DNA from 3 places in the Terrabacter sp. RAF57 genome. Region 1 is predicted to be linked to each of the others. Evidence: riboswitches for the same ligand, from Rfam matches in the RefSeq annotation. Region 1 holds a riboswitch; each other region holds the start of a gene.
What was found. A riboswitch is a leader RNA that binds a small molecule or an ion and turns the genes downstream of it on or off. The one in region 1 is predicted to bind cyclic di-AMP.
Positions count from the first base shown of each region.

Region 2: linked by a shared signal. The riboswitch ahead of AB4Y83_RS19650 (transglycosylase family protein) and the one ahead of AB4Y83_RS16065 (C40 family peptidase) in region 1 are both predicted to bind cyclic di-AMP.
Region 3: linked by a shared signal. The riboswitch ahead of AB4Y83_RS21830 (C40 family peptidase) and the one ahead of AB4Y83_RS16065 (C40 family peptidase) in region 1 are both predicted to bind cyclic di-AMP.

Region 1 covers NZ_JBFRDT010000014.1:18,508-26,017, forward strand. Annotated here, with positions in the region: gene AB4Y83_RS16040 (GNAT family N-acetyltransferase) at 1-918, shown strand, start outside; gene AB4Y83_RS16045 (acyl-CoA dehydrogenase) at 1,100-2,962, opposite strand; gene AB4Y83_RS16050 (hypothetical protein) at 3,119-3,262, shown strand; tRNA gene AB4Y83_RS16055 (tRNA-Gly) at 3,433-3,506, opposite strand; gene AB4Y83_RS16060 (FBP domain-containing protein) at 3,621-4,115, opposite strand; cyclic di-AMP (ydaO/yuaA leader) riboswitch at 4,536-4,678, shown strand; gene AB4Y83_RS16065 (C40 family peptidase) at 4,713-5,231, shown strand; tRNA gene AB4Y83_RS16070 (tRNA-Gly) at 5,322-5,392, opposite strand; gene AB4Y83_RS16075 (hypothetical protein) at 5,502-5,933, shown strand; gene AB4Y83_RS16080 (SMP-30/gluconolactonase/LRE family protein) at 5,933-6,802, shown strand; gene AB4Y83_RS16085 (AAA family ATPase) at 6,884-7,510, opposite strand, start outside.
Region 2 covers NZ_JBFRDT010000022.1:84,328-91,837, reverse strand. Annotated here, with positions in the region: partial or broken gene AB4Y83_RS19680 (sensor histidine kinase) at 1-376, shown strand, start outside; gene AB4Y83_RS19675 (response regulator transcription factor) at 373-1,038, shown strand; gene AB4Y83_RS19670 (type 1 glutamine amidotransferase) at 1,617-2,681, shown strand; gene AB4Y83_RS19665 (PadR family transcriptional regulator) at 2,877-3,197, shown strand; gene AB4Y83_RS19660 (hypothetical protein) at 3,194-3,568, shown strand; tRNA gene AB4Y83_RS19655 (tRNA-Thr) at 4,038-4,110, opposite strand; gene AB4Y83_RS19650 (transglycosylase family protein) at 4,271-4,921, opposite strand; cyclic di-AMP (ydaO/yuaA leader) riboswitch at 4,925-5,112, opposite strand; gene AB4Y83_RS19645 (protein kinase domain-containing protein) at 5,432-7,315, opposite strand; gene AB4Y83_RS19640 (CBS domain-containing protein) at 7,415-7,510, opposite strand, start outside.
Region 3 covers NZ_JBFRDT010000034.1:187-7,696, forward strand. Annotated here, with positions in the region: gene AB4Y83_RS21810 (hypothetical protein) at 1-1,126, opposite strand, end outside; gene AB4Y83_RS21815 (hypothetical protein) at 1,130-1,468, shown strand; gene AB4Y83_RS21820 (MFS transporter) at 1,547-2,800, shown strand; gene AB4Y83_RS21825 (iron dependent repressor, metal binding and dimerization domain protein) at 2,830-3,525, shown strand; cyclic di-AMP (ydaO/yuaA leader) riboswitch at 3,733-3,908, shown strand; gene AB4Y83_RS21830 (C40 family peptidase) at 3,911-4,687, shown strand; gene AB4Y83_RS21835 (DsbA family oxidoreductase) at 4,783-5,466, shown strand; gene AB4Y83_RS21840 (hypothetical protein) at 5,528-6,139, opposite strand; gene AB4Y83_RS21845 (sigma-70 family RNA polymerase sigma factor) at 6,469-7,510, shown strand, end outside.

The sequences.
Region 1 (7,510 bases):
TGGAACGAGCCGCCCTCCCTCGCGGAGACGCTCGTCGAGTGGCGTCACGTCGACGAGGCCGAACGCATGGAGATGTGGGCTGCCCACGACGGTGACGAGCTCGTCGGCGTCGCGACGCTCTGGCTGCCGCTGTCGGACAACACGACGATGACGTGGACCGACGTCCAGGTGGACCCGGCCCACCGCAGGCGCGGCGCCGGCACCGCCCTCGTCGAGCGCCTCCTCGAGCGGGCCCGTGAGGAGGGTCGCGTCACGATGGTCGTCGACTTCCTCGTGCCCCCGGACTCGGAGGGACACGGCTACCGCCGCTTCGCCGAGCGGCACGGCTTCCACCTCAGCAACACCGAGATCATGCGCCACCTCCAGCTGCCCGTCGACGAGGACCTCCTCACGCGGCACGCCGAGCACGCCCGACCGCGCTGGGAGGGTGTCTACCGCCTCGAGACCCATGTCGGCGGCGTGCCCGAGCACCTGCAGGAGTCGCTCTGCGCCGTCATGAACCAGCTCGCCGTCGACGCGCCCACGGGCGACATCGAGTTCGAGGAGGAGTCCCTCACGCCGGCGCGCTACCGGGAGTACCTCGACGTCGCGAGTGCCCAAGGGCGCGTACGCCTGACGACCGTCGCGGTCCACCAGGACAGTGGCGACGTCGTGGCCTACACCGACTTCATGCTGCCCTCGGGTGCCCCTGGGATCGCTTGGCAGTGGGGGACGCTCGTGCACCGCGACCACCGGGGACGTCGGCTCGGGATGGCCCTCAAGGTCGAGAACCTCCGGCGCCTGCAGGTGGACCACCCCGAGCGGCAGCGGGTCGTCACCGGCAACGACGACACGAACTCGTGGATGGTCTCGATCAACGAGGACCTCGGCTTCCGCATCGTCGAGCTGTGCCCTGCCTACCAGCGGTCGCTCGCCTGACCTCGCCCGTCCCCCTCGGTCCTCGCGACCGAGTCGGCTCGCGTTCCACTCACGGCCGCGCCACCGCGCGCCCGTCACGGCACCCCGTGACCGGGGCGGACGGCATACGCACGCCGTCGTGAGACGACGAGGCGCCCGCTCCCGGGTGGGGAGGGGCGCCTCGAGGTGAGGGTGGTGCGCGTCAGAACGCGGACTCGGGGACGTCCATGAGGTCGTTGTCGGTGGCCTCGGCGATGGCGCGCTCGGAGGCGAGCTTCGGCAGGACGTTCTTGGCGTAGAAGGACGCCGCCGCGACCTTGCCGCGGTAGAAGTCGGCGTCCTTGCCCGTGGCGCCGCCGTCGATCGCCTTCTGGGCGACCTCGGCCTGGCGGAGCAGCAGCCAGCCGACGACGAGGTCACCGGCCGCGAGGAGCAGGCGGGTCGTGTTCTGGCCGACCTTGTAGAGGTTGGCCGTGTCGCCCCCCATCCGCGGGTCGCTCTTCATGGCGTCGCCGATCATGTGGCCGACGATGCCCTGTACGTCCTCGAGGGCCCGGCCGAGCAGCTCGCGCTCGGTGTCGAGCGAGCCGCCGAGGTCCTTGGCGAACTCCTGGATCTGTCCGGCGACGTGCTGCAGTGCCTGGCCCTTGTCGCGGACGATCTTGCGGAAGAAGAAGTCGAGTCCCTGGATGGCGGTCGTGCCCTCGTAGAGCGTGTCGATCTTCGCGTCGCGGACGTACTGCTCGATCGGGTAGTCCTGCAGGAAGCCCGAGCCGCCGTAGGTCTGGAGCGACTCGGTGCCGAGCAGCACCCAGGCGCGCTCGGAGCCGAGGCCCTTGACGAGGGGCAGCATGAGGTCGCTGATCCGGTTGGCGACCTCGGCCGCCGAGCCCTTCTCGAGCGGCACCGTCGGGTTGCCGCCCTGCGCCTGGTTGACGGCGTCCTGCTGGCTCGCGGTGTAGATGACGAGGGCGCGCAGACCCTCGGCATACGCCTTCTGGAGCATGAGCGAGCGGCGGACGTCGGGGTGGTGCGTGATGGTGACGCGGGGCGCCGCCTTGTCGGTCATCTGCGTCAGGTCGGCGCCCTGGACGCGCTCCTTGGCGTACTCGAGGGCGTTGAGGTAGCCGGTCGAGAGCGTGGCGATCGCCTTGGTGCCGACGAACATCCGGGCGTTCTCGATGACCTTGAACATCTGGGCGATGCCGTCGTGCACGTCGCCGAGCAGGGTGCCGACGGCCGGCTCGTGCTCGCCGAAGGTGACCTCGCACGTGGTGCTGACCTTGAGGCCCATCTTGTGCTCGACGTTGGTGACGTGGGCGCCGTTGCGCTCGCCGAGCTCGCCGGTCTCGAGGTCGACCTGGAACTTCGGCACGATGAAGAGGGAGAGGCCCTTCGTGCCGGGGCCCGCGCCCTCGGGGCGGGCCAGGACGAAGTGGACGACGTTGTCGACCATGTCGGACTCGGCCGAGGTGATGAAGCGCTTGACGCCGGTGATGTGCCACGTGCCGTCGGGCTGCTGGACGGCCTTGGTGCGGCCCGCGCCGACGTCGGAGCCGGCGTCGGGCTCGGTGAGCACCATGGTCGTGTGCCAGGCCTGGTCGACGATGTGCTTGGCGAGCTTCTTCTGGTCGTCGGTGCCGAGGTGCCAGAGGAGGTTGGCGAAGGAGTAGCTTGCCGTGAACATGTGGATCGCGGGGTTGGCGCCGCAGACCATCTCGGCGACCGACCAGCGCAGCGAGGCCGGCACGACCATGCCACCGAGCTCGGCGGGGACGTCGAGGTTGCCCCAGTCGCCGTCGACGTAGGCCTTGAACGACTTCTTGAACGACTCGGGCATCGTCACCGACTGGCTGACCGGGTCGTAGACGGGCGGGTTGCGGTCGCTGTCGAGCAGGCTGCCGGCCAGCTCGTGCTCGGCGAGGCGTGAGACCTCGCGGAGGATGTCCTTGGCGGCGTCGACGTCGACGTCGGCGTAGATGCCGGTGCCGAGGACGTCCTGACGGTTGAAGACCTCGAAGAGGTTGAACTCGAGGTCACGCACATTGCTCTTGTAGTGGCCCATCCGGGGACCCTCCACGTTCTGTTGCTCGTCGTGCGTCCGCGCTGTCGTCGGCGGGCGCGCCAAGTTACTGGCCGGTCACTTCCATGATGCTACTGACCGGTAACGATCGCAAGGGGGAGAGGTCACGGTTCCGCCACGAGCGGCCTCTGAGGGCGTATGCCGCCCGGCCGGCTCGTCGCCGTCATCGCCGGCGCGACCGCACGCCGCCTCGACCGGGTGCTCGACGGCGACGACGAGGACGCGGTCCAGTACGCCCTGGCCCGGGCGACCGGCAACTACCGGCGCGGCAACGAGCGCTGACGGTGGGGGAGCGCCCGCGACCCGTCCCGCGAGGCCCGGCCGGACGGCATACGTGCTCGGACGGCATGTGTGCCCGGACAGCAGAAGGGCCCGGACAGCAGAAGGGCCCGGACAGCAGAAGGGCCCGGACAGCAGAAGGGCCCGGTCACGGAGACCGGGCCCTTCCCATCTGGAGCAGGCGGCACGAATTGCACGTACGTCTTCCTTCTGGAAGAAGGCTGTTCTGCTACTGAACTACGCCTGCGAGGCGTCGCCAACCGTAGCAACAGTCGGGCCGCGACGTCCAAACGGCGCGCTCGGGCGCGCCGCCGGACCGCCCGCTCGGGTCCGGGCCGACGTGCTCGAGGTCAGCCGAGGGTCACGAGCCGTCGCGCAGGCGGCGGGCGAAGGCCGACGACCGCGCCCGCAGCTCCTCGACACGTCGCTCGACGAGGGCGAGCGGGTCGAGGCCGCCCTCCATGCCGTTCGGCGGGCGTCGGACGTGCGTCGAGCAGCTGAAGTCGGCGTGCACGAGGGTGCCGAGGCTGTTGCCCTCGCGGCCGGATGCCCCGGCCCGCCGGGCCACGAAGAGGGCCACCTCGCTCGTCGCGAAGGCGTCCTCGCACCAGGCGCACATCGCGCTCGCCTTGCGCGTGCGCTCGGCGGTCCGGAGGAGGAAGCCGACGGGTTCGTCGTCGACCGGGACGACGGCGTAGGCCCGTTGCGGGTTGCTGCGGTCAACCCAGCCGAGGTAGTCGAGCGTCTCCCAGCGCGGGCCGAGGTCGAGGTCGGCGGGGAGGGTTGCCTGCTTGGCCTCACGCCGGGAGGCGTTGACGAAGGAGGCGCGAATCTCGTTGTCCGTCAATGGTTTCACGGTCTGTTCCTGTCAGTCGGGCAGGACCGGGGTGCCCGGTCAGCCGGGGTGGGGGAGGTGGAGCGGGACCGTGACCGCTGAGCAGGCCATGACGGCCACCCACCTCTCCGCGGGCCTCCCCGCTGACGACTGACGTGCCCCGACGGAGCAGCGTCCATGGTGCGTCACGACGTCCACGGTGGTCCACTGGTTTACCGAGCACCGCAGCGCCGGACTGCGTATGCCGTGGGCTGCCGAGAGCGTCCTCCACGCCACGGTGGCGGATGGAATGTCTGCTTCCACCGCATTTGACTTGTCAACTATTGCCACAATCTGTTCGTCTAGGACCCTTTTCGTGACCTGTCTGTCACCGTCGATGGATGCTCATCGCCCGGGGTCTCCCCCGAGCGGCCCACCGCACGCCGAGTCCTGTCCACCGGTGGGGCAGCAACGCAATAACGGACAGGAGTGGGGGACCCACTTTCGGGCCGGCCAACCGGTCKTTGGGGTGAAGCCGCATCTGCGGCCGGGCATCTTCCGCCCGAACCCGACAGCTCACCTCACAGGCGTGGGAAGGAATCCACCATGCCCACTTCTACCCTTGCACGCCGAATTCCCTTGCAGTCCCTGGCTATCACGCCACTTCTCGCAGCCGCCCTCCTCGTCGGGACGGGTAGCGCGCCGACATCGTCGGTGACGCACCAGGCTGCCTCTCGAGCGGGAACCGCTCCGGTCACGATCAAGGCCAGACCGGTCGCCTACGTCTCGGCCGCCACGCGCGCTGCGCGCGGCAGGACCGCCGTCAGGGTCGCTGCCGCACAGCAGGGCGATCCCTACCGCTACGGGGCTGCGGGCCCGTCGGCGTTCGACTGCTCCGGCCTCGTCTACTACACCTACCGCACCCGTCTCGGCGTCGGCGTCCCGCGCACCGCCAACGCCCAACGACTCGCCAGCGTCCGCATCAGCAAGGCGAACGTCCAGCAGGGCGACCTCATCTTCTTCATGTCCGGAGGCCGCGCGTACCACGTCGGCATCTACGCCGGCTACGGCAAGGTCTGGCACGCACCCAGACCCGGCCAGCGCGTCCAGCTCTCGAGGATCTGGACGACGAGCTGGGTCGCAGGCCGCATGCCCTGACCCGGATCGGTCCCGGGGGTCCGTGTCGACCCTCGGGGCCGTGTCACCGGGCGGTGCCCACCTCTCGGTGGTTCGACTCGTCGTGCGCGGAGCGAGCGACGGGAATCGAACCCGCGTATCCAGCTTGGGAAGCTGGCGCTCTACCATTGAGCTACGCTCGCACGGGCCGCCCGGAGGTGCCCCGCGAAGGGTCCGCAAGGCGGCACGCGGCGTCAGTGTAGCCGACACCGCGCCAGTGTCAGGAACGCGACCCCAGGGGCCGAAACCGTCATGGATCTCGCCAAGCAGACCGCCTTCGTCGACCACGTCCGCGAGCGCGGCGGTGCGAGTGCCCAGGTGGCCGTCACCCTCGAGCAGTTCTTCGAGGGCAACGACTGCGAGTGGTGCATCGCGCCGAACCGTCCCGAGGACGTGCCGCTCGACACCGTGCGCCGGGTGCTCTTCGAGCTGCGCGAGCACCCGGAGGTGCACGACGTGCGGGTGGAGCTCGACGTCCTCGAGTTCCAGGACTTCCCCGACGACGAATGGCCCTACGCGAGTGGGGTGGCCGTCATCACGACCCTGCTCCCCGAGGAGGTCGACGCGATGACGATCGATGCCGACACCGAGTCGAGCGGCGGCCCCGCCGCGAGCGCGCAGTGGCTCGTCGACGGGCCGGTCGTGCCCGACGGCCACCACTACGTCGGCGTGTGGTGGGACTGATGGCTGCCGACGGCGGCCCGATCGTCACGGGAGAGCTCGAGCAGGTCACCGACGCCGTCTGCTACCACGGCGAGGGGCCCGTGTGGTCGCCGACGTGGGGTGGGCTGCGCTGGGTCGACCTTCTCGCCGGTGACGTCCTGACCCTGCGCGCCGACGGCTCCGTCGACCGCCTGCACGTCGGCGACGTCGCCGCCTTCGTGCGGCCACGCAGGTCCGGGGGCTGGGTGGTCGCGACCGAGCGCGGTCTGGCGCTCGCGGACGAGCCGGACGGCACACCCACCCCGTGGTTCGACCTCTGGGACGACCCGACGGTCCGGATGAACGAGGGCGGCGTCGACGGCGAGGGCCGCCTGTGGGCGGGGACGATGGGCTACGACCGCGTGCCCGGCAGCGCGCGGCTCCTCCGAGTCGACGGCAACGGCGACGTCACGACCCTGCTGCCCGACGTGACGATCTCCAACGGCATCGACCTCTCGCCCGACGGCCGGCTCGCCTACTACGACGACACCCCGACCGGCCGCACCGACGTCTTCACGGTCGTCGACGGCGAGCTCACCGACCGGCGCCCCTTCGTCACCCACGACGTCGGCCACCCTGACGGGCTCACCGTCGACAGCGCCGGCAACGTCTGGGTCGCTCTCAACGGCGCGGGCCGCGTCCGCTGCCACTCACCGGGGGGCGACGTGCTCGCCGAGGTCGCCGTCCCCGTGCGCCTCACGACGGCGTGCACGTTCGGCGGCGACGACCTGCGCGACCTCTACGTCACGACGTCGCGCGAGAACCTCGACGACCCCGAGCCCCAGGCCGGAGCCGTCTTCCGCGTGCGCGTCGCCGTGCCGGGGCAGCCGGTGCGCGCCTTCGCCGGCTGAGCGCAGCCCCCAGACCACGAGGGCGTATGCCGTGTGCCCGGGTCGCGCAGCGGGGCCCGGGCACGCTCGGCACGCATCACCTCACGGCGGTGGTCCCGGGCGGGTCATCCGGCCGTCGGAGGACGGGCCGAGGAGCACGACCGGGCGACGCGGTCGCAGCCGGCCGGACGGCATACCACCGGGGTCGACGGCGGCGCCGTCTTCGTCCTTGCCGCCCACGCCGAGGAGGCTGCGCGTCAGCGCCTGCGCGTCCGACAGGAGCTCGTCGAGGGCCTGGCCGAGGTGGTCGTCGGCCGGCGGCTCGTCGGCGACCGCCGCCGCGAGGACCGCGCGCCGCACGAGCTCCTTGACGAAGGACGCCGTCGTGCCCTCGGCCCGGGCAGCCGCGGCCGAGATCGCCTCGGGGCCGAAGAGGTGCCCGCCGTAGAGGCGGAGCAGCTCGCGACGGCCCTCGGCGTCCGGCAGCGGGATCTCGGCGGCCAGGTCGACACGGCCGGGCCGCTGCGACAGGGCGACCTCCAGGTCCTCGACGCGGTTCGTCGTCAGCACGAAGGCGACGTCGGAGTCGGAGTCGAGGCCGTCGAGGGCGTCGAGCACCTCGAAGAGCAGGGGAGAGGCCCCCATCGGGGCGAACGACCGGTCCTCGGCGACGAGATCGCAGTCCTCGAGGACGACGATCGCCGGCTGGTGCGCCCGCGCGACCTTGGC
Region 2 (7,510 bases), on a different contig from region 1:
AGGCTTCCGGCGCGACTTCCTCGTGCCGGCGTCGCTGACCATCCAGGGCCAGCCCCACCCTCTGACCGCCGAAACAGATCTGCTCCTCTACCGCGCGGCACAGGAGGCCTTGACAAACATCGCCCGGTACGCCCCCCGAGCCCCCACCCTCGTGTCGCTGCGCTATCGGAGCGGCCGCACCTGCCTGACGGTGCAGAACCGGGCCGCCGACCCTGATCCGTCCGACGGCTCGCTCCCGGCTCCGCGGGACCTGACGACGATCGGTGGCGGACACGGACTCGCCGGACTGAGCGAACGCCTCGAACGGGTCGGCGGCACCCTCCACGCAGGGCCCCACCTGGACGGCTGGCAGGTAGATGTGGACGTGCCGGCATGACCAAGGTCGCCCTGCGGGTGGTCGTCGCCGACGACCAACGCGTCGTGCGCGAGGGACTCGCCATGCTCATCGGCCTCCTGGACGGCATCGAGGTCGTCGCCACTGCAGTGAACGGACTCGACGCGGTCAAGCAAGCACAGCTGCACCGGCCCGACATCGTGGTGATGGACCTGCGGATGCCCCGCCTCGACGGGGCGCAGGCCACCGCCCGGATCCGTTCCGAGCTGCCGCAGACGCAGGTGCTGGTCCTGACGACTTATGCCGACGACGACGCACTGTTCCCTGCGCTGCGGGCCGGCGCGCTCGGCTACCTGACCAAGGACGCCAGCGCAGAAGAGATCGAACACGCCCTGTCCGCGCTGGCCCGCGGCGAGACCCACCTCGCCCCGGAGGTCCAGCACCGCCTCGTGACCGCCACCCTGGACGCGCAAGAGGCCCCCATCCTGAAGGCCTCCACGGCAGGCCTGCCCCACGGGCTGTCCCCCCGTGAGGCCGAAGTCCTCGCCCTCATCGCCGCCGGCCTGTCCAACACCGACATCGCCCGCCAGCTCGTCCTGAGCAACGCCACCGTCAAAACCCACATCAACCACATCTTCGCCAAGATCGGCGCCCGCGACCGCGCGCAGGCCGTCCACTACGCATACGACCACGGCGTGACTTGACGGCAAGCGACCACACCGATCACCCCACTCGTCCTGAAGAACGCTATTGCGCGACCACAATCGTCCTGCGGGAATCGACGTCCTCTATGGCCGCGTTGGTGGCGGCTACGCTCGCCCGGTCACGAGAGCCACTGCGGCGTGAGTACGGCCCCGCGGCTCGGCCCCGTCACGCGTTGGGCCCGTGATTCGGCGTCGCCCTTCTAGCATTGACCGACGAGCCATGCTTGTACTCAACCTAGGGGCTAAGTAGAGTACAAGCATGGTGACTGCGCGCCGGATGACGATGGCGACCCAGTTGGTCCTTCGCGCACTCCCCGCCGCCCCACAGAGGAGCTGTGCGGAGCTGAGATCGTGGGCACGGCGGGGCTGATGAGCGGCATCGGCCATCCAACCCTGACGCGCTTGGAGGCGGCGGGCTGGGTGGAGTCACGCTGGGAGGAGGTCAACCCTCAGATGGCCGGACGACCAGCCCGCCGGTACTACCGCCCCACCGGGGCGCGCACAAGGCGCGTGGGCCTTGGCGTGGGTCTCCCGTCCCCAACGGGGCCGACTGGCACCCGTCCCGAACCGGGTCTGCCGTGACCGGAGCCGCCGGCGGCGGGAGTACGACATCGCGTGTCCTCATCCGCGCCGCCACGAACTCGCTGCTACCAAGAGCAATGCGCGAGCGGTACCGCCGCGAACACCTCGAGCAGCCCAACGCCCTGCCCATCAGCGACAAGATCGACTATGCCGTCAGGGCGCCTGCCCTCACCTGCGCTCTTCAGACCCCTCCGGACCCGAACGGCTCAGCAACCAGGACTAGGCCCAAACGCGGCCGGCTGCTGGTGGTCCAGCACGTCTCCTTCGCGGGGCCCGGCCCGCTGCGCGCGCAGCTGGAGGCCGCCGGGCTCGTCCTCGACGTGATTGACGTCAGCGCCGACGCGGCTCTCCCCTCGACCCTCGAGCACTATGACGCACTGGTCGTCCTCGGCGGCCCCCAGTCGGTGCTCGACAGGCAGGGCTGGCCCACTCGCACCCAGGAAGCGGCGCTCGTGGCCGAGGCGCTCCGCGACGAGGTGCCCTACCTCGGTGTGTGCCTGGGTGCGCAGCTGCTGGGCGTCGAGGCCGGGGGCGCGGCCTATCGGGGCCCGGCGGCTGAAGTCGGATGGACCCCGGTCGCCACAACCGCGCAATGCGCCGTCGACCCCGTCTTCCGCGTGGTGCCGCGGCGCCTACACGTGATGTCGTCACATGTCGATCACGTGAGCCTCCCCGGCGGAGCCACCCGCCTCATGTCCTCCAGCGCCTACCCGAACCAGGCCTTCCGGGTCGGCAGAATCGCGTGGGGCACCCAGTTCCACCCCGAGGCGGACGCCGCGTTCGCAGCGACCCGACGACGGCTCGTGCCCAGTTGGGCAGAGGACGAGGTGCCGGCGAACGGCGATGAGCGGTTCTTCGAAGGGCACGCCGGGGCGATCTTCGCAGCGGTCTTCTCGCGGTTCGCCGCCGTCGTCGATGCCGCCGTCACCCGGCGCCGAGAGCTGGGTCCGGCGGGTCGAGTTGGCAACCGCGAGGGCAGACGTGCCAGCGGATCGCCGATGAGCAACTTCGGTCATCCTGCGCGGTCCCGTGACCGCTGTGGGGGCTTACGCCCAGCGTGAGGTCAGTGGCCCACTTCCAGGATGCCGCCTCGATCGTGCCGCGGTTCGGTTCTGGGGTCGCTGACGCAGTCCGGTGTCGCCACGCGATCTCGATCCAGGTCTTGACTGGCCGGTCGACCCGCACCTCGGCGCGCGCCGCTGCGTGCCGGCGTCGGACTCTTGTGCCAGGCTGTCGGCCCTAGGTAGAGTACGACCATGCCACCACGGATGACCATGGCAACCCGGTCGGTCCTCGATGTCCTCTTCAGCGACCTGGCGGCCGACTGGTACGGGTCGCAGATCGGCCGGCTCGCCGGACTGCCGAGTGGCACGGTCCACCCCATCCTGGCCCGCCTGGAAAGAGTCGGCTGGCTGGAGTCCCGGTGGGAGGACATCGACCCGAGCAGGGAGGGCCGACCGGCGCGCAGGTACTACCGGCTCACGGAGTCAGGTGCCACGCAGGCGGGGAGGGCCTTGGCCTCCGCGCGCCGGCCGCGAACTGGCTTCGCTCCGATACCGCAGGAGGGCTTGTCATGAGAAGGAAGATTCAGAGGGCGTCGGTCCGCTTCGCGGCGTCGGCGATGGAGCGGGCCACCGTGGGCGTCCCCTCCGAGACCCGCGATCGTTACCACGATGAGCTGATCGCCGAGATGCACGGGCTCGGCCGCCTGGCCGCGTGGCGGTATGCGGTCGGGGTCGCCGCATCGGCCTCGACGATGCACGCCGTCCTGACGGACGGCGGACCGCAGCCGGAGCCGGCCGTCCACCTACCCCTCGGCTGCCGTATCAACACCCGCCACGTGTGGGCGACGACCTATACGTCGGACGGCAAGCTGTATCGCGCCTGCGCCCGGTGCGGCAAGGAGTACGTCCCCATGGGTCCAGGGGCCGGCTTCACATGGGGCTGAGCCGGCCCTTGGACCGCCAGGTCAGAGGTCGCCCTCGAAGAACTGGGCGCGGGCCTTCGGGTGAGCTCGTGACGAGAACGGTCTCTCGGTGCGACTGAACCGGAACCTGGGGCCGGTCTCGAGCGCGATGATCCGGCCCGCCGCCCACAACGCACCGTGCAAGACGTCCCGGCCAACAGCTGAACCACGCTCAAAGGCCAAGCTGGTCCTTAGCCAGATAAGTCCCCGGAACCAGCCGCTCAGGACGCACGCTCATGGCACCCCTTTAGGCCAAGACTTGGCAAGGGCCGGGGTTCTACGCTGGTTGGTGACCGGTCCGGGAAGAGGCTTCTCCGAAGAGCCGGTGTGGGGTTGTGAGCCGGTCACGCTGGAGTCAGAGTCGTTGCCCCCACTCGTGCCCACAGCATCCAGCTCGCTCCACGACCGCGAAACCGCAGGTCAGGGTCACTATCGACCCCGTTGAGCGGAGAGCTGGCGAGGGGACTCGAACCCCTAACCGCCTGTTTACAAGACAGGTGCGCTACCAATTGCGCCACGCCAGCACGTCTCGGCGCGAGCGCCGCGGACGGGCGAAAGCGTAACCGAGCCGGACGGCATACGCCCAAACACCGGGCGCGAACCGACGCCGGACATGAGAAGGACGGCCCCGCGCAACCCAGGGGTTGGTCGCGCGAGGCCGTCCGGCTCAGTTGTATCAGGAACTCACGGGAGTCGCAGAGTCTGACCCACGAAGATGAGGTTCGGGTTGGTGACCCGGGCGCCGTTGGCCTTCCAGAGGGCCTTCCAGCCGCCGGCCACGTGGTAGCGCGCGGCGATCTTGCCGAGGGTGTCGCCGCTGTGCACGGTGACCTTGGCGCCCTTGGCGGTGTTCTTGACCGTGGGCTTCGTCGCGTACGTCTTCTTCTTGACGACCTTCTTCGTCGTCACGGGCTTGCGGACGGTCGACCGCGAGACCGGGGTCGTCGTCGCGCCACCGTTGGCCCGCGTCAGGCCGGCCCGCTGCGAGCACACCGGCCAGGCGCCGGGGCCCTGGGAGGCGAGCACGCGCTGCGCGATGGCGATCTGCTCGGCCCGCGTGGCGAGGTCGGCGCGCGACGCGAAGGCCGTGCCGCCGTAGCCACGCCACGTGCTCTGCACGAACTGGAGGCCGCCGTAGTAGCCGTTGCCGGTGTTGATGTGCCAGTTGCCGCTCGACTCGCACTGGGCGACGCGATCCCAGACCGAGGCGGCCTTGGCCGACCCGCCCGCGGCGATGCCACCGACGATGGTGGCGGCTCCAGCGATTCCGACTCCCGCGATGCGCTGCTTGACCGAGATCTTCTTGGCCGCAGCATGCTTGGACATGTACTGCATGGGTGATCCTTCCTGACGCGCGCCTGCGGGGTTAGCTGTCGGGTTGGGGCGTCAGGTGCCCCGTCGCGGATGCGACTTCACCCCGAGACCAGATCTCGTCCTCTTGACATGCGCTTCGACACACATGCACTCACTGGCCACACTGGGTCCCCCGTCCTCGCCCGGCCCACGGGTGTGGGCTACATCCCTGGCTGGCGAGGCTCGGCGCGCTCAGGGAACGGATAAATGGGTGTCCATGTGAAGTTGTGGGAGCGTTCGTGTGGAGCCGGACGCGACGAAGCGACCCGGGAACCGAGTCGTGCTGCTCCCGTTCGACCCGAAAGTCGAGGCCGCCGAGCACTGACGGTACGGGACGTTTCCGCAGCGCACAAGGCACGTCGAGACACTTCCGTGATCTTTTTTTCAGCCCCAGATGCAGGTCGATCCGCTATGCACACAGGCCTCGCACAGGGGCCGCCCGGGCGCCCCACAGGCCCCGCCCCGCACGCTCAACCGTCTCGCGCCGAGCCGTCACTTCCCGAACGGGTTCGTCGTGAACGGGTCCCACGTGAGGCTCGACCCGTGCTGCAGGGCCACGAGCGCAGCCGCGACGCCGAAGACGGCGAGCAGCCCGGACACGATCTGCGCGGCCAGGCCGGCTGGCACGAGGCGCCGCGCCATCGAGCGCGAACCGCGTCGCAGCGAGGCGCCGCCGGGGCCCCACCACAGCATGAGCAGGCCGAGGACACCGCCGATCGCGAGCGTGATCGGTGTGCCCGGGCCGAGGTCGGTCCCTTGCGTGCCGGCGAGGAGCAGGGCGGCCGCGAAGACGCCGGCGAGCGCCACCGCCACGGGCAGGAGCAGCCCGACCGCGGTTGCGATGATGCCGACGACGAGGTGCCACGGGCTCGACACGACGGCGAAGGGCACGTCGCTGCGCCGGCGGCCGAAGTCGTAGCGGCGCATCACGAGCGCCGTGACCGAGCGGTCGGTGGCCCGGGCGAGCGCCGACAGGACGACGAGCACGACGAGGGCGATGCCCGGCCACGCCATGAGGGCACCGACCCAGGCGATCGCGACAGCGGCGAGCAGTCCGGTGCGCATCGGCAGTCCGATGCGCGGGTCGCCCTCGCGCTGGGCGGGCTCGTCGTCCTCGTCCCACTCGTCGTCGGGCCAGTAGCCGTCCTGCGGAGCCGGCTCGACGTCCTGCCCGCCGCGCCCGTGCCGGGCATCGTAGGCCTGGGCGCCGCCCCAGTCGTCCGGCGACGCGGGCTCGTCGTCCCAGCCGTGGTCGTATGCCGCCGGGCCGGGGTCGGACGACCGCGGACCGGTCGGGGGCGGGGCCCACCGCACCGGGTTCGCCGCGGCCGCGCCAGCGCCCACCGCGCCCACCGCGCCTGCCGTGCCTGCTGTGCCGACGGGCGGCATGACGGCGGTGCTGCCGTGCTGCACGACCTGGGTGTCTCCGGGGGTCGCGCTGACGCGGCCGTCGTCCCACGGGTTGCCGCTCGGCGTCGGCACCGTCGCCGCGCGGCCGGCGGCGTAGAGCTCGAGCGCCGCGATGACCTCGTCGGCGTGGGGGCGAAGCCGCGGATCGGGAGAGAGGGACGCGCGCAGCAGCGGCACGAGGCGCGGGTCGACCCCCTCGAGGTCGACGTCACCAGCCCGGACGCGGGTGAGCACGGCGTCCATGCGGGCGCGGCCGAAGGGCGGACGGCCCGACGCGGCATACGTGATCGTGGCGGCCCAGCCCCACCAGTCGGTGGCGTCGGTGATGGCGGCACCCTCGACGAGCTCGGGCGAGAGGTAGCCGGGCGTGCCCATGACGAGCCCGCCGACGGTGTGGCGCACGTCGTCCTGCAGGTGCGCGATGCCGAAGTCGATGAGGACCGGGTCGCCGTCCTCGATGAGGACGTTGCCCGGCTTGATGTCGCGGTGGACGACCCCGCACGCGTGGATGGCGCGGATCGCCTCGGCGATCCCGCGGGCCAGGCGAAGCAGGTCCGCCGGGGCCAGCGGGCCGTGGTCCTCGACGACCTCGTCGAGGGCCGGGCCGGGCACGTAGCGGGTCACGATGTAGGGGCGGGGCGCCATGACGTCGGCGTCGATGACGCTCGCGACCCGCGCGTCGCGGACGCGCGAGAGGGTGTCGACCTCACGGGACAGTCGCTGCCGGGCGTCGGCGTCGTGCGCGACGTGGGCGCGCAGGACCTTGATCGCGACGGCACGGCCGCGCGGGTCGAGGGCGAGGTGGACCACGCCCATGCCGCCCTCGCCGATCTCCTCGATGAGACGGTATGGGCCGATCCGCTGCGGGGACCCCGGCCCGCCGGGGCGCGCTGCCACGGGCACGCCACCGGTGCGCGCGCCGGGCCGCGGGTTGGGCACCCGCTCGGTCCGGTCGTACGCAGTCATACCCCTACGGTATGCGACGGGGGCGCCACGGCAGGAACCCTGCGGCAGCGAGCCTCGGAGTGTCCTGGTTCGTCGGTTCTGTCCAGTTTCTCCGGAGCGTCAGCTGCTGATGTAGTCGCGCAGCTGGTCGCGCTCGGACTGGAGCTCGGAGAGCCGGTGCTTGACGATGTCGCCGATGCTGACGATCGCGGCGAG
Region 3 (7,510 bases), on a different contig from region 1:
CGCCCCGTGACCCGCCGCCCGCCGGAGGGAGCGGCGTCGGCGGTGTGGGGGTCGGCGGGGTCGGCCCGGTCCCCGAGCCGGAGCCGTCACGGCGGTCGGCCGAGCGGGAGGGCGAGGACAGGCTGCGGGCGCCCACGAGCAGGGCGAGCAGCACGGGCAGCTCGAGGTAGGCGTGATAGCTCGCCAGGGCGGCATACAACGTCTTGCCCTGGGCGAAGTCGAGACCGAAGAGGACGGCGAAGAGTGCGGCGGCGACGAAGCCGACGGCCCACAGCCGCGGACCGGTCACCCACGGCACGCGGGCCTCGAAGGCCGCCGAGGCGTCCGGAGCGACGCGGGGGAGCAGCGCCACCCACACGACGTAGTGCATCGTCTGCATGAAGGCGAAGACGGTGAGGAAGCGCATCCCGAGCACCGTCGCCGCGGCGCTCGGCGGGGCGCTCGCGGCGAGGATGGTCTGGCCGTCGCCGACGACGCTGCGCACGATGCCGGGGTCGGCGCTGAGCCACCCGTCGAGGAACCCGAGCAGGACCACCGCCGGGATGGCGACGACCCACAGCAGCTGCACTGCCCGGAACGCCTGCCGCCCGCGACGCGAGGTGATCCGGCGCGACCACTCCCAGAGGAAGAAGAGCGGCACGACGTTGTGCAGGTGGGTCAGCACGACGAAGTGGTACGTCGGGAAGGTCAACGAGACGGCAGCCGCGGCACCGATGAGGACCCAGGCGGCGACCCGCCGCCGGCCGTCGAGCCCGTGACGGGCGGCAGCCGCGAGGATGACGTAGCCGAGCACGATCTCGGCGAGCAACGCGGGCCGCCCGACCACACCGGCGAGGAGCCGGCAGACCACGATGCCGGTGACGAGTGCGGCGAGCAGCTCGAGGAAGGGCCGCCCGAGGAGGCTGGCGAAGCGGCCCGCGACGTAGCGGATCTCGAGGAGGTTGTGCAGGATGCCGAAGAGGATGAGGCCGATGACCGCGGTCGCGATCGGCGCCCCGACGGCGATCGCGAGCGAGAAGCAGACTGCCACCAGCACGAGGAGCGTGATGGTGCTCGAACGATGCACCGCGACGGCCGGGTCGGGCGCGTCGGTCACGGAGCCGCCCGCTCGGGGCTGCGCGGTCACGAGGTGAGCCCCGCTGCGCTGCAGGCCCTGGCGCTGACGCTGGCCGTCGAGGTGCCCGTGCTCGTGTCGTTCGCGCGCGCAGCGGGCTGGGCCGGGTGGGGCCGCGCGCTCGTCGGCGCGGTCGGCGTCAACATCGTGACCCACCCCGTGCTGTATGCCGTGTCGACGGGCTTCGGGTCACCGTGGCAGCTCGTGGGGGCGGAGGTCGCCGTCGCCGCCGGGGAGACGGCGCTCCTCGTCGCGGGGTGGCGGGTGCAGGCGCGCGAGGACGCGATGACGGTGGCGCTGGCGGTCGTCGCCGCCAACGCCGCCTCCACCGCCATCGGTCTGCTCGTCCTCTGAGTCCTGGCCACGGGCCAATGCTTTCGTCGGCTGGTCGGCCCGGCCACCCGAGTAACCCGATCGTTAGGGTCCTGTGGCGTGACCGAGATTCAGGGGGACGGCGCGGAGGGACGCAGCGGCAGCCTGCGCGCCATCGCGCTGTCGGCCTACGGGCCCACTCTCCTGGGCTCGACGGGCGCGGGCGCGGTGTCCCCGATCATCGCGGTGTCGGCACGTGAGCTCGGCGCCTCGGTCGGCGTCGCGGCGCTGCTCGTCGCGATGCTGGGCGTGGGCCAGCTGCTCGGCGACCTGCCGTCCGGTGCCCTCGCGGCCCGCATCGGTGAGCGCCGGGCGCTGCTCGTCGCGGCCGTGATCGAGGCCATGGGCATGCTCGTCGCGGCTCTGGCCGGCGGTCTCGTCATGCTCTTCGTCGGGGTGCTCGTCATCGGGCTCGCCGGCTCGCTCTTCGGCCTGGCCCGGCAGGCCTACCTCACCGAGGCGGTTCCGGTGGCGATGCGGGCACGGGCCCTGTCGACGTTGGGTGGCGTGCACCGCATCGGCTACTTCGTCGGCCCCTTCATCGGATCGCTCGTCATCGCCAGGTGGGGGACCGAGGCGGCGTATGCCGTCGGCGGCGTCGCGAGCATCGCCGCGTTCGTCCTCGTCCTGCTCGCGCCGGACATCACCGGCTCGGCGCATCGGATCGGGGGCGGCGGACCGCCGCGCAGCGTGGCGTCCGTGCTCCTCCAGCACCGGCACGTCCTCCTGACGCTCGGCACCGGTGCCATGTGCGTGGCCGGGGCGCGCGCCATCCGCGAGGCCCTCGTGCCGCTGTGGGCCGAGTCGGTCGGCTTCTCCCCGGCGCAGACGTCGCTCGTCTTCGGGGTCGCCGGGGCGCTCGACATGGCCCTCTTCTACCCCTCGGGCTGGCTCATGGACCGCCACGGCCGGGTCGCGGCCGCCGTGCCCAGCATGCTCGTGCTCGGCCTCGGCATGATGCTGCTCCCGCTCGCCACGAGCCTCGTCGCCGTGACGGCCGCGGCGACCGTGCTCGGTCTCGGCAACGGCCTCGGGGCGGGGCTCATCATGACCCTCGGCGCCGACGCCTCGCCCGCGGACGGACGGGCGCAGTTCCTCGGCGGTTGGCGGCTCTGCGCGGACGTGGGAAGGGCAGCGGGCCCGCTGGCGTTGTCAGGGCTGAGCGCCATCATGTCGCTCGGCGCCTCCTCCGTCGTGCTCGGCGTGGGTGCCGTGGTCGGGGCGGGCTGGCTGCGCATCTGGGTGCCACGGCACGACCCGACCCGACGCGCGAGGACCGGGCCGACGCCCGGGCCACTCACGGGCGGTCCCTGACCGCTCTCCGATTCTGAGAAGGTATGACCGTGACGGACCTGATCGACACCACCGAGATGTACCTGCGCACCATCTTCGAGCTCGAGGAGGAGGGCATCGTGCCCCTCCGCGCGCGCATCGCCGAGCGTCTCGGCCACTCGGGCCCCACCGTGTCGCAGACCGTCGCCCGCATGGAGCGCGACGGGCTCGTCGCGGTCTCGGGCGACCGTCACCTCGAGCTGTCCGACCACGGCCGGCTGCTCGCGACCCGCGTCATGCGCAAGCACCGCCTCGCCGAGCGGCTGCTCGTCGACGTCATCGGCCTCGAGTGGGAGTACGCCCACGACGAGGCCTGCCGCTGGGAGCACGTCATGTCCGAGAAGGTCGAGCGCAAGATCCTCGGCCTCATCGGCGAGGGGCTCGAGTCGCCCTACGGCAACCCCATCCCCGGTCTCGAGGAGCTCGGGGTGCGCCAGGACGAGGACTTCCTCACCGGCCTAAGCACCCTGACCGCCGCCGTGGGGGTCGCGCCGACGGTGGTGACGATCCGTCGCATCGGTGAGCCCGTCCAGGTCGACCCGGAGGCGCTCGCGCTGCTGACGAGTGCCGGCGTCGTGCCCGGCGCCCGCGTCGAAGTCGTCCGTGACGGCGGCCGGGTCGTCGCCGTCCGCGAGGGCAGCGAGCCGTCCACGGGCGTCTCCCTGCCCGACGACGTGGCCGTCCACGTCTTCTGCCAGGCCGCCTGAACACGCCGTATCCGGCAGGGTTTGCCCCGGTTTGCCGGGTCGTTTTGGCAGGCCTTGCCACACCTCGTCCGGCCCCTTCCGGAGGTCGCTGAAATTTCTTTGACTTCCGGGAACTCGAAGGTGACAAGGCACTCCTACTTGGGTACGGTGGGCGAACTTGCTCTCCCCGTCGAGTGAGTGCCCCGGGTCGGACCGCCTAGTCCTGCCATCGACCTGAGGCTCAGTACGAACCGCATGGCAGGAGCGGGGGAACCACTTTCTCCGGGCGTCGAGAGACGCCCTCGGGGTGAAGCCCTCCGTGGACCGAGACCGGTCCGAGCGAAGGCCGGGCAGTACCTCCAGCCCGAACCCGACAGCTCACCTCGTAGGCGTCGAGAGGTCAAACGTGGCTCAGAACGTTCCCGGGCGCCACCGCGCCCCCGGTCGCTTCAACGCGATCTCGGAGCTCAAGACGATCGCCAAGGAGTCGGCCCAGCCCGCCGTGAAGGGTGCCGCCATCGTCGCGGCCTCGGGTGGTCTCGTCGCTTCGTTCGCCGGCACCGCGAACGCCGCTGACGGCTCCGCCAGCACGGTCGCCGGTCCCGCGGCCGTCGGCCCCGCCGTCGGCACGCTCAAGGCCGGCAACGCCCTGTCGGCGATCGGCTACGCCAAGCCCGCCCTCAAGCAGGCCTCGGTCAAGCCGGTCGTCATCGAGGACGTCCAGGTCAAGTCCGAGCGCGCCGCGAAGAAGGCCGCCGAGAAGGCCGCCGCCGAGCGTGAGGTGACCCAGCAGCGCGCGTCGCGCTCCGGCTCGACCACCCGGGTCGCCCTCAACGTCGCGCCCAACCCCAGCGCCACCGGCATCATCGGCATCGCCCAGTCGTACTTCGGCGTTCCCTACGTCTACGGCGGCACGACGCCCTCCGGCTTCGACTGCTCCGGCTTCACGTCCTACGTCTACCGCCAGGCCGGCATCTCGATCCCGCGCACCGCGTCCGCGCAGGCCGCGGCCTCGACCCCGGTCAGCAACCCGCGCCCCGGCGACCTCGTCTTCTTCGGCTCGCCGATCTACCACGTGGGCATCTACGTCAGCCCGGGCCGCATGATCGACGCCCAGCGTCCCGGCACCGTCATCGGCAACCACTCCATCTGGACGACGCCGTCGATGTACGGCCGCATCTGAGCGGTCACCTCTCACGCCACACGCTGCGCCCCCACCGGATCCGGTGGGGGCGCAGCGCTTTCCGGCCCTGTCGGCCACCGTGGTTGACTGAGTCGATGACCGATCAGCCTGCTGCCGAGTCCACGACCATGATCGAGCTCGACCTCTGGAGCGACCTGGTCTGCCCTTACTCGTGGGTCGCCAAGCGCCGTGTCGAGGCTGCCGTCGCCGCCTTCGAGCGGCCGCACGACGTCACGGTGCGCCTGCGCTCCTTCGAGCTCGACCCGGACGTCCCGGTCGGTGGCTCCGTGCCCGTCAGCGACCACCTCTCGGTGCGCCACGGCGGCGACGCGGGCGCTGGCCGGCTCATGAACGCCAAGGCCAGCGAGGTGGCCGAGGCCGACGACCTCGTCTTCGACTGGGACCGCGCGGTGCGCGCCAACACCTTCGACGCGCACCGGCTCTGCGCCCTCGCCGGCGAGATGGGAGGCCCCGCGCTGCGCTCCGCGGCGGTCGAGCGCTTCCACTCCGCGCACTTCGGCGAGGGCCTCGCCATCGACGACCGTGAGGTCCTGCAGCGCCTCGCCGGCGAGTGCGGTCTCGACGAGCGGCGGGTGTCGGCCGTGCTCGCCTCCGACGAGTACGCCGAGCAGGTGCGTGAGGACGAGCAGCAGGCGCGCTCCATGGGCGTGATGTCGACGCCGTTCGTCGTCGCCAACGGGTATGCCGCCGTGACCGGAGCGCACCCGGTCGAGGACTACCTCGCGCTGCTGCGCGGGGTGGCCACGCAGACCCTCTGAGCGCGGACTCGCAGGCAGGGTGCCCGGCCCGACGGGCCGGGCGGACGGCATACGCCCTCGGTCAGGAGGGCTGGTCCGCGGCCGGGCGGCCGAAGGAGACCGCGTCGTCCACGGCGGGTGGGGCGTCGGCGCGCAGCTGGTGGTCGGGGAGCGGGCCGAGGGCGTCGTTGACGGTCGAGAAGGCCCGGCGCAGCGCGACGAAGACCGTGATCGCGAAGATCTGCCGGTCGTCGAAGCCGGCGGCGCGCAAGGGCTCGAGGTCGGCAGGGGTGGTGGCGTTCGGGGTGCTCGCCACGGTCCGGGCCCAGGTCGCCAGGGCGGCGTCGGCGGCGTCGAGGGGCTCGTCGTCTCCGCGGAGCACGGCGCCTGCGACCTCCTCGCCGGCAGCGGTGGCGAGGCGGCCACCCCACGCGAGCGCGCAGTAGGAGTCGCCGATGGTCGAGGCGGTCGCGGCGATGAGGATGCCGCGCTGCCGGAAGCTCAGGCCGGCGACGGAGACCATGTCGGCCAGGAGCGCGAAGAGCGTGTCGTGGGCCGCTGGCGACTGCGCCCAGACGCGGCTGAGGTTCATGACGTAGCCGTGGTCGGTGACGTCGCTCGCGAAGTAGGCCTCGAGCTCCGGTGTCAGAGCCGGTTCGCTGAGGAAGCCGTGGCTCGGGTCGGTCGCCGTCATGTGCTGCTCCTGGGGTGACGGGTCGTGGAGTCTCTATGGTCGCACGCAGGTCCGGGTCGGATCCGGCTCTTGGGCAAGCCCGCCCGGGCGTCGGTAGGTGTGTCGCAAACGCACGCAAATCACCCGGCACGCCGCCAACCCTGTACATCCGAGGGCATGTCGCGCCATGATTCGGTCCCTCGCGCGTCTCCAGGGGAAGGATGCGTGAGGTGCGTTGCTGACGCGCCGACAGGCCGGGGACGGGACCCGGCGCCCGGTCACGCACCCTGCTGGAGCTTGGGTCGAGACAGCCGACGAGACGTCGGGGTACGGGTGGGGGACAGAAGAACGTGGAGCGGGCGCACGACGAGCACGGCGGCGAGTCCGTGGCTGGGGCGGACGAGGGCGTACGCGTCGACGGACCCGAGAGCGACGCGGCGCTCGTCGACCGGGTTCGGGCGGGCGACGCCGCCGCCTACTCCGTGCTGTGGTCGCGGCACGAGCCCGCGGCCCGACGGCTCGCCTCCCGGGTCGCGTCGCCGAGCGACGTCGACGACCTCGTCAGCGAGAGCTTCACCCGCACCCTCGATGCCCTCCGTGGTGGGGGCGGGCCCGACACCGCCTTCCGGCCCTACCTGTTCAGCACGCTGCGCCGGGCCAACATCGACGTGGCGCGGCGCTACACGAACCGGGTCGTGCTGACCGACGACGAGACGACCGTCGACACCCGCGCGGCTGCCTCGGCGGAGGACGAGGCCGTCGACGCCGAGGAGCGCGACGCCGTCTGGGCGGCCTGGCGTTCGCTGCCCGACGAGTCCCGGTCGCTGCTCTGGCGTCTGGTCGTGCACGAGGAGAAGCCGCACCAGATCGCTCCCGGGCTGGGCACGACGCCGAACGGCGTCGCGAGCCGGAGCAAGCGGGCGCGAGAGCGGCTGCGCCAGACCTTCCTCTCCGAGCTCGTCGCGAACGCCGGCGACGCGGACTGCCGGGCGGTGCGACGCCAGCTCGGTGGCTACGTGCGCGACTCCCTCCCGGTCAAGGCTCGCGAGCGCGTCGACGAGCACCTCGACAGCTGCGCCCGGTGCCGGGCTGCGGTGCTCGACGTCGTCGACGTCGACGAGGCGATCCGGCTGCGCGTCGCGCCGGTGCTCCTGCCAGGGGCGTTCGCGGTGGCGTCGGGGCTCGGTGCCGCCGACGCGGTGGGCGACGACGCGGTGGGCGACGGCACGGTCGTCGCCGGTGCAGCGGGCGCGGGCGCGGTCGCAGCGACGGGCGGCGCCACGATCCCGGTCGCCGTGGGCGTGGCCTCGCTCATGGACGGGGCCGACGACCTGTCAGAGTTCGCCGCCGACGTCAGCGGAGGTGGGCCCGGAGGTGGCTCGGGCGGGGTCA